2 regions of the Rhizobium sp. CG4 genome follow, and region 2 is predicted to be linked to the other one. Evidence: predicted binding sites of a transcription regulator. Region 2 holds the regulator's gene; the other holds the start of a gene.
What was found. Region 2 encodes PhoB, which activates phosphate uptake and scavenging genes when phosphate is short. Its sites were predicted from a motif close to TGTCATNNANCTGTCAT; they were not measured.

Region 1: the regulator PhoB is predicted to act here: its motif matches at 2,654-2,670, upstream of HGO37_RS16450 (DUF2794 domain-containing protein).

What each region holds. Positions count from the first base shown of each region.
Region 1 covers NZ_JABAEG010000005.1:235,977-241,270, reverse strand. Annotated here, with positions in the region: gene HGO37_RS16460 (ABC transporter permease) at 1-954, shown strand, start outside; gene HGO37_RS16455 (Bax inhibitor-1/YccA family protein) at 1,251-2,033, shown strand; gene HGO37_RS16450 (DUF2794 domain-containing protein) at 2,242-2,634, opposite strand; gene HGO37_RS16445 (DUF1223 domain-containing protein) at 2,885-3,631, opposite strand; gene acnA (aconitate hydratase AcnA) at 3,869-5,294, opposite strand, start outside.
Region 2 covers NZ_JABAEG010000003.1:126,439-131,732, reverse strand. Annotated here, with positions in the region: gene HGO37_RS10870 (ABC transporter permease subunit) at 1-697, opposite strand, end outside; gene HGO37_RS10865 (ABC transporter substrate-binding protein) at 841-2,439, opposite strand; tRNA gene HGO37_RS10860 (tRNA-Leu) at 2,984-3,070, shown strand; gene phoB (phosphate regulon transcriptional regulator PhoB) at 3,402-4,085, opposite strand; gene phoU (phosphate signaling complex protein PhoU) at 4,116-4,835, opposite strand; gene pstB (phosphate ABC transporter ATP-binding protein PstB) at 4,938-5,294, opposite strand, start outside.

The DNA.
Region 1 (5,294 bases), on a different contig from region 2:
TTCCGTAATGTCGTCAAACAAAATGCGCCTAACGGCACCATTACCGAAGTCCCGATGTTGCGCGGTCGCATTCTTGCGCTGAACGGCCAGGACGTGACCAAGATTGACGTTCCAGCATCCGGTCGCTGGGTGCTGCGTGGAGATCGTGGCATAACATACGCTGGCGACATGCCCGAAAATACCAAGCTCACAGAGGGCAGCTGGTGGGCGGCCGATTATACTGGCGAACCGCTGGTTTCCTTTGCCGCAGAAGAGGCCGGCGAACTCGGCCTGAAAATTGGCGACAGCGTCACCGTCAACGTGCTCGGCCGCAGCATCACCGCGAAGATTGCCAACCTGCGCAATGTCGAGTGGGAATCGCTGTCGATCAACTTCGTGATGGTCTTTTCTCCCAATACCTTCCGGGGTGCACCCCATGCCTGGCTGGCCACTCTAGCCGATCCGGAAGCGACCCCTGCCGATGAAGGACAAATCCTGCGTGCGGTCACAAATGCCTATCCGACCATTACAAGCGTCCGGGTAAAGGATGCACTGGAAGTGGTCGACAGGCTGGTCGGCCAACTGGCCACCGCCATCCGTGCGGCTGCAGCCGTAGCCCTGATCGCATCTGTTTTGGTACTGGCAGGCGCGCTGGCGGCCGGAAACCGTGCTCGCACTCATGACGCAGTCATTCTGAAAACCCTTGGCGCAACACGCATCACGCTCATCAAAGCGTTTTCCTATGAGTATATGATCCTCGGCCTGGCAACAGCAGTCTTTGCGCTGGCAGCTGGCGGTGTGTCCGCATGGTTCGTGATTGCCCGCATCATGAAACTGCCATCGGCATTTCTCACCGATGTGGCGGTGGGAACCGTTGTTGTGGCGCTGGTCATGACAGTGGGTATCGGGCTGCTCGGCACTTGGCGCATCCTTGGTCAAAAGGCAGCGCCGGTCCTGCGGCAAATTGGAGAATAAGTGGCAAAATGACCCATGCGCGTGATGGAGCAGCAAGCGCTTAATGCGCTACAGCAAAGGCCATTACCGCATCGGTTGCGCTCACCCGTTCTGGGAACATAACTTTAACGATTAATTCTTGGTAATCTTCGATAAATTGATCGCGATTTTCCCGTATTTGGTGTTTTTGGATACAAAAGGTCTTGTATCAAACACATTCTCCCATCATATTTTGAACAGGCTTGCTGAAGCTCCGCAGCGGCGCCTGGGATTTATCCCGACACCGTGAATAATTCCGGAGCTTGAAAGAGGAACAAATGGCTGATTTCAACAATTACCAAAACCGAATGGCGCAGACCCGCGGCCAGACGGATGCGATGATCGATGAAGGTCTGCGTAGCTACATGGTCAAGGTTTATAACCTTATGGCTGTGGGCCTCGCGATCACCGGTATCGCTGCTTACTTCACATTCTCGATGGCAACTACAACAGATCCATCAGCTGCTGTTGCACAGCTTGGCAACGGAACAATGTTGACGGCTCTTGGCGCGGCCCTTTACGGTTCGCCGCTGCGTTGGGTTGTGATGCTTGCTCCACTCGGCATGGTGTTCTTCCTCAGCTTCCGCGTTCATAAAATGAGCGTTGCTGCTGCGCAGACCACCTTCTGGGTTTATGCTGCAATGATGGGTCTGTCCCTGTCGTCGATCTTCGTGGTCTACACTGGCCAGAGCATTGTTCAGACGTTCTTCGTCACCGCCGCTTCGTTCGGCGCGCTGTCGCTGTACGGTTACACCACGAAAAAGAACCTGTCCGGTATGGGCTCGTTCCTTATCATGGGTCTGTTCGGTCTGATCATCGCATCGATCGTCAACATCTTCCTGCAGTCTTCGGCTATGGGCTTTGCCATCTCGGCCATCGGTGTTCTGATCTTTGCTGGTTTGACCGCCTATGACACCCAGAAGATCAAGGAAATGTATTTCGATGGTGACGACGTTGCCGTTGCTGGTCGCAAGGCCATCATGGGTGCGCTGACACTCTATCTCGACTTCATCAACCTCTTCACCTTCCTGTTGCAGTTCCTCGGTAACCGCAACGACTAAGAGGGGTGGAAACCCACATGAAGAAGGCGGCTTTCGAGCCGCCTTTTTTGTTGCCTCAGATTTACAGCATGCGGGAACCGCGAGTGCCGACGCTCAGCGTAGCAGCGCTCTCGCAACGACATTCCGGCAAAACGGTAGATCAGGAAACCGTATAGCGAAGGCGACGGAGAAAGCCCGCCACTAACGTACAATAGGGATTGGCAATCAGTTATTCGACCAGTTTAAGGGTCTTGTCGAAAACCTTCAGCACCTGCCGCAACTCATGGCCACGCTTCAAAATCGTGCCATTCACATTGATGACGCTGTAAGCGCCCTGTTTCGCCGCAAGCTTTGGGTTCTTTTCAATCCGGTAAAGCGGCATCTCACCTGATCGTTTGAAAACCGAAAACACCGCCCGGTCTTTCAAGTGGTCGATGGCATAATCACGCCATTCGCCCTCGCCCACCATGCGGCCATAAATCCACAAAATGGCGTCGAGTTCCCGACGATGGAAGGTCACCGGCAAGGGATCCTTGTTTCTTTGATATTCACGAAGATCAACGACGGTCGAACCGTCTCGCGTCGAATTACCGCCCTGCGACAAATCCGGCTGATCGGTCATGCGCGCCTCGCTGCAAATCATAACAGGTTGGTGACAGTGTTGCCCCAGCCAGAGAAAATTGCAAGTAAAACGACACAAAAGCGCCTGTTACCACGTGAAACAGTGAAATTAGAATCGCCGCATTTCGGTCAAATCACTGCCTAAATTGGGTGTCAGTGTGAAGCCTGTCAATTGATGTCTAGGCACCAAATGACCCGGTTCGGTGCATTGACCCTTTACCCCCAGCCCCCAATGCCCGGACCGGATAAGACTATTTCGCCTCATTCATCAAAATGCTGGCACCGATAATCGCTGAGGGATCACCCGTTTCATTGGCAGTTTGCAGCAGCACGGCACAGCCGCCCTTCTTGGCTTTTCCAAGAACGCTGGCAGGCAGATTGACCTTCATTGCCTCGCCGTTCCACATCCCCACTGTCTGCACGTCATAAACACTGTGCCAGTAGGAAATCTTGCGGCCCTTGTTTTCTCCGCGCGTCACATCAACCATTTGCTGCTGGTTGAAATAGGCTACGACGATATCCGCTTTGCCTTGACCGGCACCAATATTGATCTCGATCTCGTCGTTGACCAGGCTGGACTGAACAGGGACAACCAGTCCCTTGCCGCTTGAGGCAAATTCCTCAAGCTTGCTGTAAATCGCCTTGCTATCGGCACCCTTTGCATGGTCGCGACCGTTCAGAACGGCTTGTGGCGTATAAACGCCGTTACGGCCAAGCGCGCGGGCATAACCATACTGACGTTCGGTATTTTCCTTGGAGCTAAGGGAATCATTCCAGCCGAGATAGTTCCAGTAATCGACGTGGAATGACAGGCCTATGACGTCACCCTTCTCGATCATCTTCTGCAACGCCGCATCAGCTGGCGGACAGGAAGCGCAACCCTGCGAGGTAAACAGTTCTACCACACCCTTCGGCTGGTCCGGCGATGTTTGTGCAAGAACAGGACTGGCGGTTGCGACACTGATAAGAAGAAGGGGGAAACCATATTTCAGAAGCATTGCGATCTTGGGCCTTTCATCCGCACAAACGTCCGGATGTTCATCTGCTATAAAACCTATCGGGCGTTGCTGGAAAATAAGCGCGAAACACGTTCAAAGGGAAGTCACGAAGGGGTGAGGGTCGATCACATTTCATGCTCGTTAAAATTTGTAAGTGAGCAGACTACATTTGACAATTGTCCCCAACGCACAAAACGCCGGGATTTCTCCCGGCGTTTCTTGTTGCCCTGAGTATTATCAGGCAGCCAGATCGCGAAGAACGGTCTGGAGAATGCCTCCATTGTCCATGTAAGTGACTTCATCCAGCGTATCGATGCGGCAAAGCAGAGGAATTTCCTTCACCGTGCCGTCGCCGTAAGTGATCTTGGCGATCTTCGTTTCACGTGGCTTGATCTCGCCTTCGAGACCATCAATCTCGACGATTTCATCACCCTTGAGCCCAAGGCTTGCCCATGTGGTACCTTCCTGGAAGGTAAATGGAACAACGCCCATGCCAACCAGATTGGAGCGGTGAATACGCTCGAACGACTGCGCGATCACAGCCTTCACACCAAGAAGGTTTGTACCCTTAGCGGCCCAGTCACGGGACGAACCGTTGCCGTATTCGACGCCTGCAAAGATAACCAGCGGAACGCCTTCATCCTTGTACATCATGGCCGCATCGTAAATCGACATCTCTTCCTTGGACGGATAGTGAATGGTGTAACCACCTTCCTTGCCGTTCGGTCCGAGCATGTGGTTGCGAATACGGATGTTGGCAAACGTGCCGCGCATCATCACTTCATGGTTGCCACGACGCGTGCCGTACTGGTTGAAGTCGGCAACACCGACGCCATTGTCAGTCAGGTAAGCACCGGCTGGCGAAGCAGCCTTGATCGAACCGGCCGGAGAAATATGGTCGGTGGTGATCTTGTCGCCGAACAGGCCGAGAACGCGAGCGCCCTTGATGTTTTTGACGCCCGTGCCCTTTTTCCCCATGCCGACGAAATATGGCGGGTTCTGAACATAGGTGGACTTGTCGTCCCAGGCATAGGTCTGACCTTCAGGAACCTGAACGGCCTGCCAGTTTTCGTCACCCTTGAACACGTCAGCATATTTGGTTTCGTACAGTTCTCTGGTCACATATTTATGGATGAACTGCTGCACCTCTGCCGAGGTTGGCCAGATATCTTTGAGGTAAACCGGCTTACCGTCCTGATCTTCGCCAAGTGGCTCCTTGGTCAGGTCCTTCTGAACCGTACCGGCCAGCGCGTAAGCGACAACCAGTGGCGGCGAAGCCAGGTAGTTGGCCTGCACGTCAGGAGAAATACGGCCTTCGAAGTTACGGTTGCCCGAGAGAACGCCAGCGGTAATCAGACCCTTGTCGTTGATGGTCTTGGAAATCGGCGCTGGCAACGGGCCGGAGTTACCGATGCAGGTCGTGCAACCAAAACCAACCAGGTTGAAGCCGAGCGCATCCAACTCCTTCTGCAAGCCGGACTTGGCGAGATATTCACCCACCACCTGCGATCCCGGTGCCAGGGATGTCTTGACCCATGGCTTGGACTTCAGGCCCTTGGCAACGGCGTTGCGAGCCAGAAGGCCGGCGGCGATCAGAACCGAGGGGTTGGATGTGTTGGTGCAGGATGTGATGGCGGCAATCGCCACATCACCATGACCCAGA
Region 2 (5,294 bases):
AATCCTCCGACAGCACTTCCAGCATGGCCGAACGTGTCTGGCGGGCGATAACAGCCAGCGGAATGGTGGCCAAAACGATGGATGGCAGCGCCAGGTGGCTGAGAGCCGACGCAAATGCGCCCTTCTGGCCCGACAGCAGCGAGTCGATCAGCATGAAGCCGGTAACTGGCGGGAAGAAGAACATCAGCGAGATGCGTCCTGACACCGGTGTCCATTGCAGGATGCCAGAGAACAGGATGATCAGCAGAAGCCCCCACCAGAAAATCGGCATGGAGTAACCAACAAGTGCAACGCCCATCAGGCCTTGATCGAAGATCGAACCACGTTTGATGGCGGCAATGATGCCCGCCGGAATACCGATAGCGATAGCCAGCACGATCGCACAGAAGGAAAGTTCAACCGTTGCCGGGAACAGTGCGAGAAACTGGCCGAGAATAGGCGACTTGGACACAATGGATGTGCCGAAATCGCCCGTGAGAACGCCGCCAAGGTAATCCAGATACTGGATGACCAGCGGGCGATCCATGCCGAGCGCAGCACTGATCTGTGCGTGGCGCTCTGGGGACATGACGCGTTCACCCGACAGCAAGGCAACCGGGTCACCCGGAAGCAAGCGAATGAACAAAAATGCAACGATAGAAACCCCGATGAATGTCGGGATGAGCACAGCTATGCGCCGTACAAGGAAGCCAATCATAGTAGACCTTCGATCTGTTCCTTCAGGAACCTGTTCGTTGGTAGGTGTGGCGATTTTGCCTACATCTTAATTTGTCGGAACTGCACAAAGCAAATGCCGCGCGCCTTTATTAAAAGGCACGCGGCACGCTTAACGATGACAGCTTACTCAGCGATGTCCACATTTTCGAATGTGAAGTCACCCAGCGGGCTCTGAACGAAGCCGCTGACTTCCTTACGCATCGGAACGATGGACAGGGAGTGGTCGATGGTTGCCCAAGGAGCTTCCTTCTTGAAGATAACCTGAGCTTCTTCATAGAGCTTGGTGCGCTCAGCCTGATCGGTCGTAACCTTGGCCTTCTTCACCAGATCGTTGAACTCCTTGTTGCACCACTGCGCACGGTTGTTACCGCCAACAGCTTCGCAGCCGAGAAGTGTGTCGAGGAAGTTGTCTGGATCGCCATTGTCGCCAGTCCAGCCTAGGAATACAGCGCCGTCACGGTCCTTAGCCTTTGAACGGTCGAGGTATTCGGCCCATTCGTAGGACACGATCTCAACCTTTACGCCGATCTTTGCGAAGTCGTCCTGGATAACTTCAGCAGCGCGACGTGCGTTGAGCATGTAAGGACGCGAAACCGGCATTGCCCAGACCTTCATGGAGAGGTCCTTCACGCCTGCTTCTTCAAGCATCTTCTTGGCAGCGTCGAGATCGTAAGAATCATCTTCGATCTTGTCGTTGTAAGACCACATTGTCGGTGGGATCGGGTTCTTGGCAGGCGTTGCCATGCCCTGGAACACTGCATCAACGATAGCTGGCTTGTTGATAGCCTTGTTGAGCGCCTTGCGGACTTCGACCTTGTCAAACGGAGCCTGCGTTGTGTTGTAGGCGAGGTAAGCAACGTTCAGGCCTTCCTGTTCCATAACCTGCAGGTTTGGATCAGCCTTCATGGACTGTACGTCAGCAGCGTTCGGGAACGGCATCAGGTGGCATTCGCCAGCCTTGAGCTTCTGGTAACGAACAGCAGCGTCGGTGGTGATCGCGAATACGAGATCGTCAACCTTAGGCGCGCCGCCCCAGTATTCCTTGTTAGCCTTGTAACGGATAACGGCATCCTGCTGGTAACCGACGAATGCGAACGGACCGGTGCCAACTGGCTTCTGGTTCAGCTGTTCCTTGGTGCCGTCAGCAGCGAGCTTGTCGGTGTATTCCTTCGAAACGATCGAAGCGAATGGCATCGCAAGGTTTGCCAGGAAAGGTGCTTCAGGACGGTTCAGGGTGATCTTGACCGTCATGTCGTCGACTTTTTCAACGGACTTGATCAACTCTGGGAAGCCCATGCCGGCAGCATATTCCCAGGATGTACCAGCAACATACTGGTGCCATGGGTTGTCAGTCTTGATCTGGCGCTCGATGGAGAAAACAACGTCATCGGCGTTCAGTTCACGGCTTGGCGTGAAGAAATCAGTTGTCTGGAACTTTACGCCCGGACGCAGCTTGAAGGTGTAAACCGTGCCGTCTTCCGAAACTTCCCAGCTTTCAGCAAGACCAGCAACTGGCTTGGTTGTGCCGGGCTCGAATTCGAGCAGGCGGCTGTAAACAGTGTGTGCAGCGGCGTCAAAGGTGGTGCCGGCGGTGTAGAGGCCCGGGTCAAAACCTTCTGGAGAACCTTCGGAGCAGTAAACGAAGGTTTTCGCGCTTGCTACATTGGCGAAGCATGTTGCAGACAGCAAGGCTGCCGCAATGAGGCCAATTTTGGAATTCATGTATAGCTCCCACTTTTATGTTCCCGTTTGTGCCAACAGACGGGAATGGTTGAGTCATTATCGTAATTTCAGTCTGTTCCGATGCCGGAGCCACAACACGGGAAGAGCTTCACAAGGCAGTTTCCGTTTTGCTGTTCCAGCCTCGCTGCCCCCATTGCCAAAATAACGGGCGCTGTAACCGAAAAGCTGTCTTAGCATCACGAGAGGCAGAGGCGGAAGCCCCCTTTTTGCCTAAAGATATGATTTATTCTGTTACAACCAGAGATTCCTGTATCGATACAGGCCAGCCTTATTTAAGGCTCTGATATGTGAGGGAATTGGTGCCACGCAAAACCAGCATCTTGGCAAATCAGGCAAAACGCAGAATCCGCATAAAACAAGGGCTTAGAGGCTGTGCAAAACCATGCGCGGAAATTTTCACGTAAAAATACTATTTATTTTCAATTAGTTGAATCGCCAATCCGTATGACTGAAAACAATTTGTCATAAAAAATAAAAAAGTCCGTTGACATAGAGCGCTGCTCGCCGTACATCGCTCTCCGTCGCCCAGATGGCGGAATTGGTAGACGCGCCAGCTTCAGGTGCTGGTACTCGCAAGGGTGTGGAGGTTCGAGTCCTCTTCTGGGCACCAATTTCTTGATTTAGTTATCTAAATCAGCCTGCAAAAAAGCTCCGGTCTCCGGAGCTTTTTTGCGTTTAGGGCCTTAATTACTCCTCACAGCCTGTCCGAAAATGATAGATTTCGACCAGTTCGAGCACGCAGTTTTACTCGTCGGATTGGGCGTGTCTGAAACCGCAAGTTTTCAGGCCAATTTTGCCCCAAAGCGGGGATGCCAAGTCCTCATATCGAAGGACGGTAGCAGCGATGAGTTGCAAGCTCATGGGTAGTGAAAGCTCTCCCAAAAACAAAAAGCGCGACTATGAGCCGCGCCTTTGATGTTTTTATATGATGAAAAGCCGGATCAGGCTTCCATCGAATAACCCGCACCACGAACTGTGCGAATGACATCCTGCATATTGGAGAAGTTTAGCGCCTTGCGCAGACGTCCGACATGCACGTCGACAGTACGCTCGTCGACGTAGATATCATGCCCCCAGACACCGTCGAGCAGCTGCGAACGTGAGAACACGCGTCCCGGTGAGGACATCAGGAACTCCAGCAGGCGGAACTCGGTTGGCCCAAGGCGCACTTCACGGCTTTTACGGTGAACGCGGTGCGTTTCACGATCAAGCTCGATATCACCGCATTTCAGCACCGAAGACAGCACCTCGGGCTTCGCACGGCGCAGCATGGCTTTCACACGTGCCATCAATTCTGGCGTGGAGAACGGCTTGACGACATAGTCATCCGCTCCGGTGGCGAGACCGCGAACGCGTTCACTTTCTTCACCACGCGCCGTCAGCATGATAATCGGCAGGCGTTCTGTTTCAGGCCGCATTCTGAGGCGCCGGCACAGTTCGATGCCGGAAACACCCGGCAGCATCCAGTCCAGCAACAGAAGGTCAGGAACCCGTTCCTGCAAACGAATTTCTGCTTCGTCTCCACGGGTGATCGTGTCGACTTCGTAGCCTTCGGCTTCTAGATTGTAACGCAGCAGAACGCTCAGGGCTTCTTCATCTTCTACGACTGCGATCTTCGGCAACATGGCTGTACTCCGCTCAAGTCCGTCTATCTATTATTCGGTTACAGCACCGAGCGTGTTGGAGCTGTCGTCCTTCGGACGATCACCTTCAAGCTGGCTGCCTGTTGCCATGTAATAGATGGTTTCGGCGATATTGGTTGCGTGGTCACCGATACGTTCGATGTTCTTGGCGCAGAACAGCAAATGCGTGCAGGTGGTGATGTTGCGCGGATCTTCCATCATGTATGTCAGCAGTTCGCGGAACAGCGAGGTATACATAGCGTCGATTTCTTCATCACGCTCACGGATGGCATTGGCCTTCTCGGCAGAACGCGTTGCGTAAACATCAAGCACTTCCTTGAGCTGAACCAGTGCCAGCTCGGACAGGTGCTCCAAGCCGCGTGCCAGCTTGCGTGGTACGCCCGTGCCCTGAACAGCGATTACGCGCTTGGCAGTGTTCTTGCCAAGGTCGCCAACGCGCTCCAGGTCGCTTGCAATACGCAGGGAACCGATGATTTCGCGCAGGTCGGCCGCCATTGGCTGACGCTTGGCAATGGTCACAATTGCCTTGTCACCAATTTCGCGTTCCGCGTGGTCAAGTACGACGTCTTCTGAAATGACCTTCTGGGCCAAAGCCGCATCGGAGTTGACCAATGCGCGAACTGCATCCGCGCACATTTGTTCTGCAAGACCACCCATCTCAGAGATGCGGCGTGTCAGGAATTTCAGCTCATCGTCATAAGCAGACAAGATATGCGAATGTGTCGATGTCATTTCAAAGTCTCCGGCTTCTGCAAGGACGCGAGACGAAGCTAAATGGCTCCAAGTCGCTCCGGCACAATTCTTTCACGTTAACAGCGGGCGATTACTCCAGGATTAGCCGAAGCGTCCCATGATGTAATCCTGCGTGCGCTGGTCGTCTGGATTGGTGAACATCTTGTCAGTGTCGTTTTCTTCGACAAGATGGCCGAGGTGGAACATCGCCGTGCGCTGCGAAACGCGAGCTGCCTGCTGCATCGAGTGCGTCACGATGACGATCGTGTAGTTGGTGCGCAGTTCGTGGATCAGTTCTTCCACACGTGCCGTTGCAATCGGATCCAGAGCCGAGCAAGGCTCATCCATCAGGATGACTTCCGGGCTAACGGCAACCGCACGGGCGATGCAGAGGCGCTGCTGCTGACCACCGGAAAGACCGGTACCAGATTCATGCAGGCGATCCTTTACTTCGTTCCA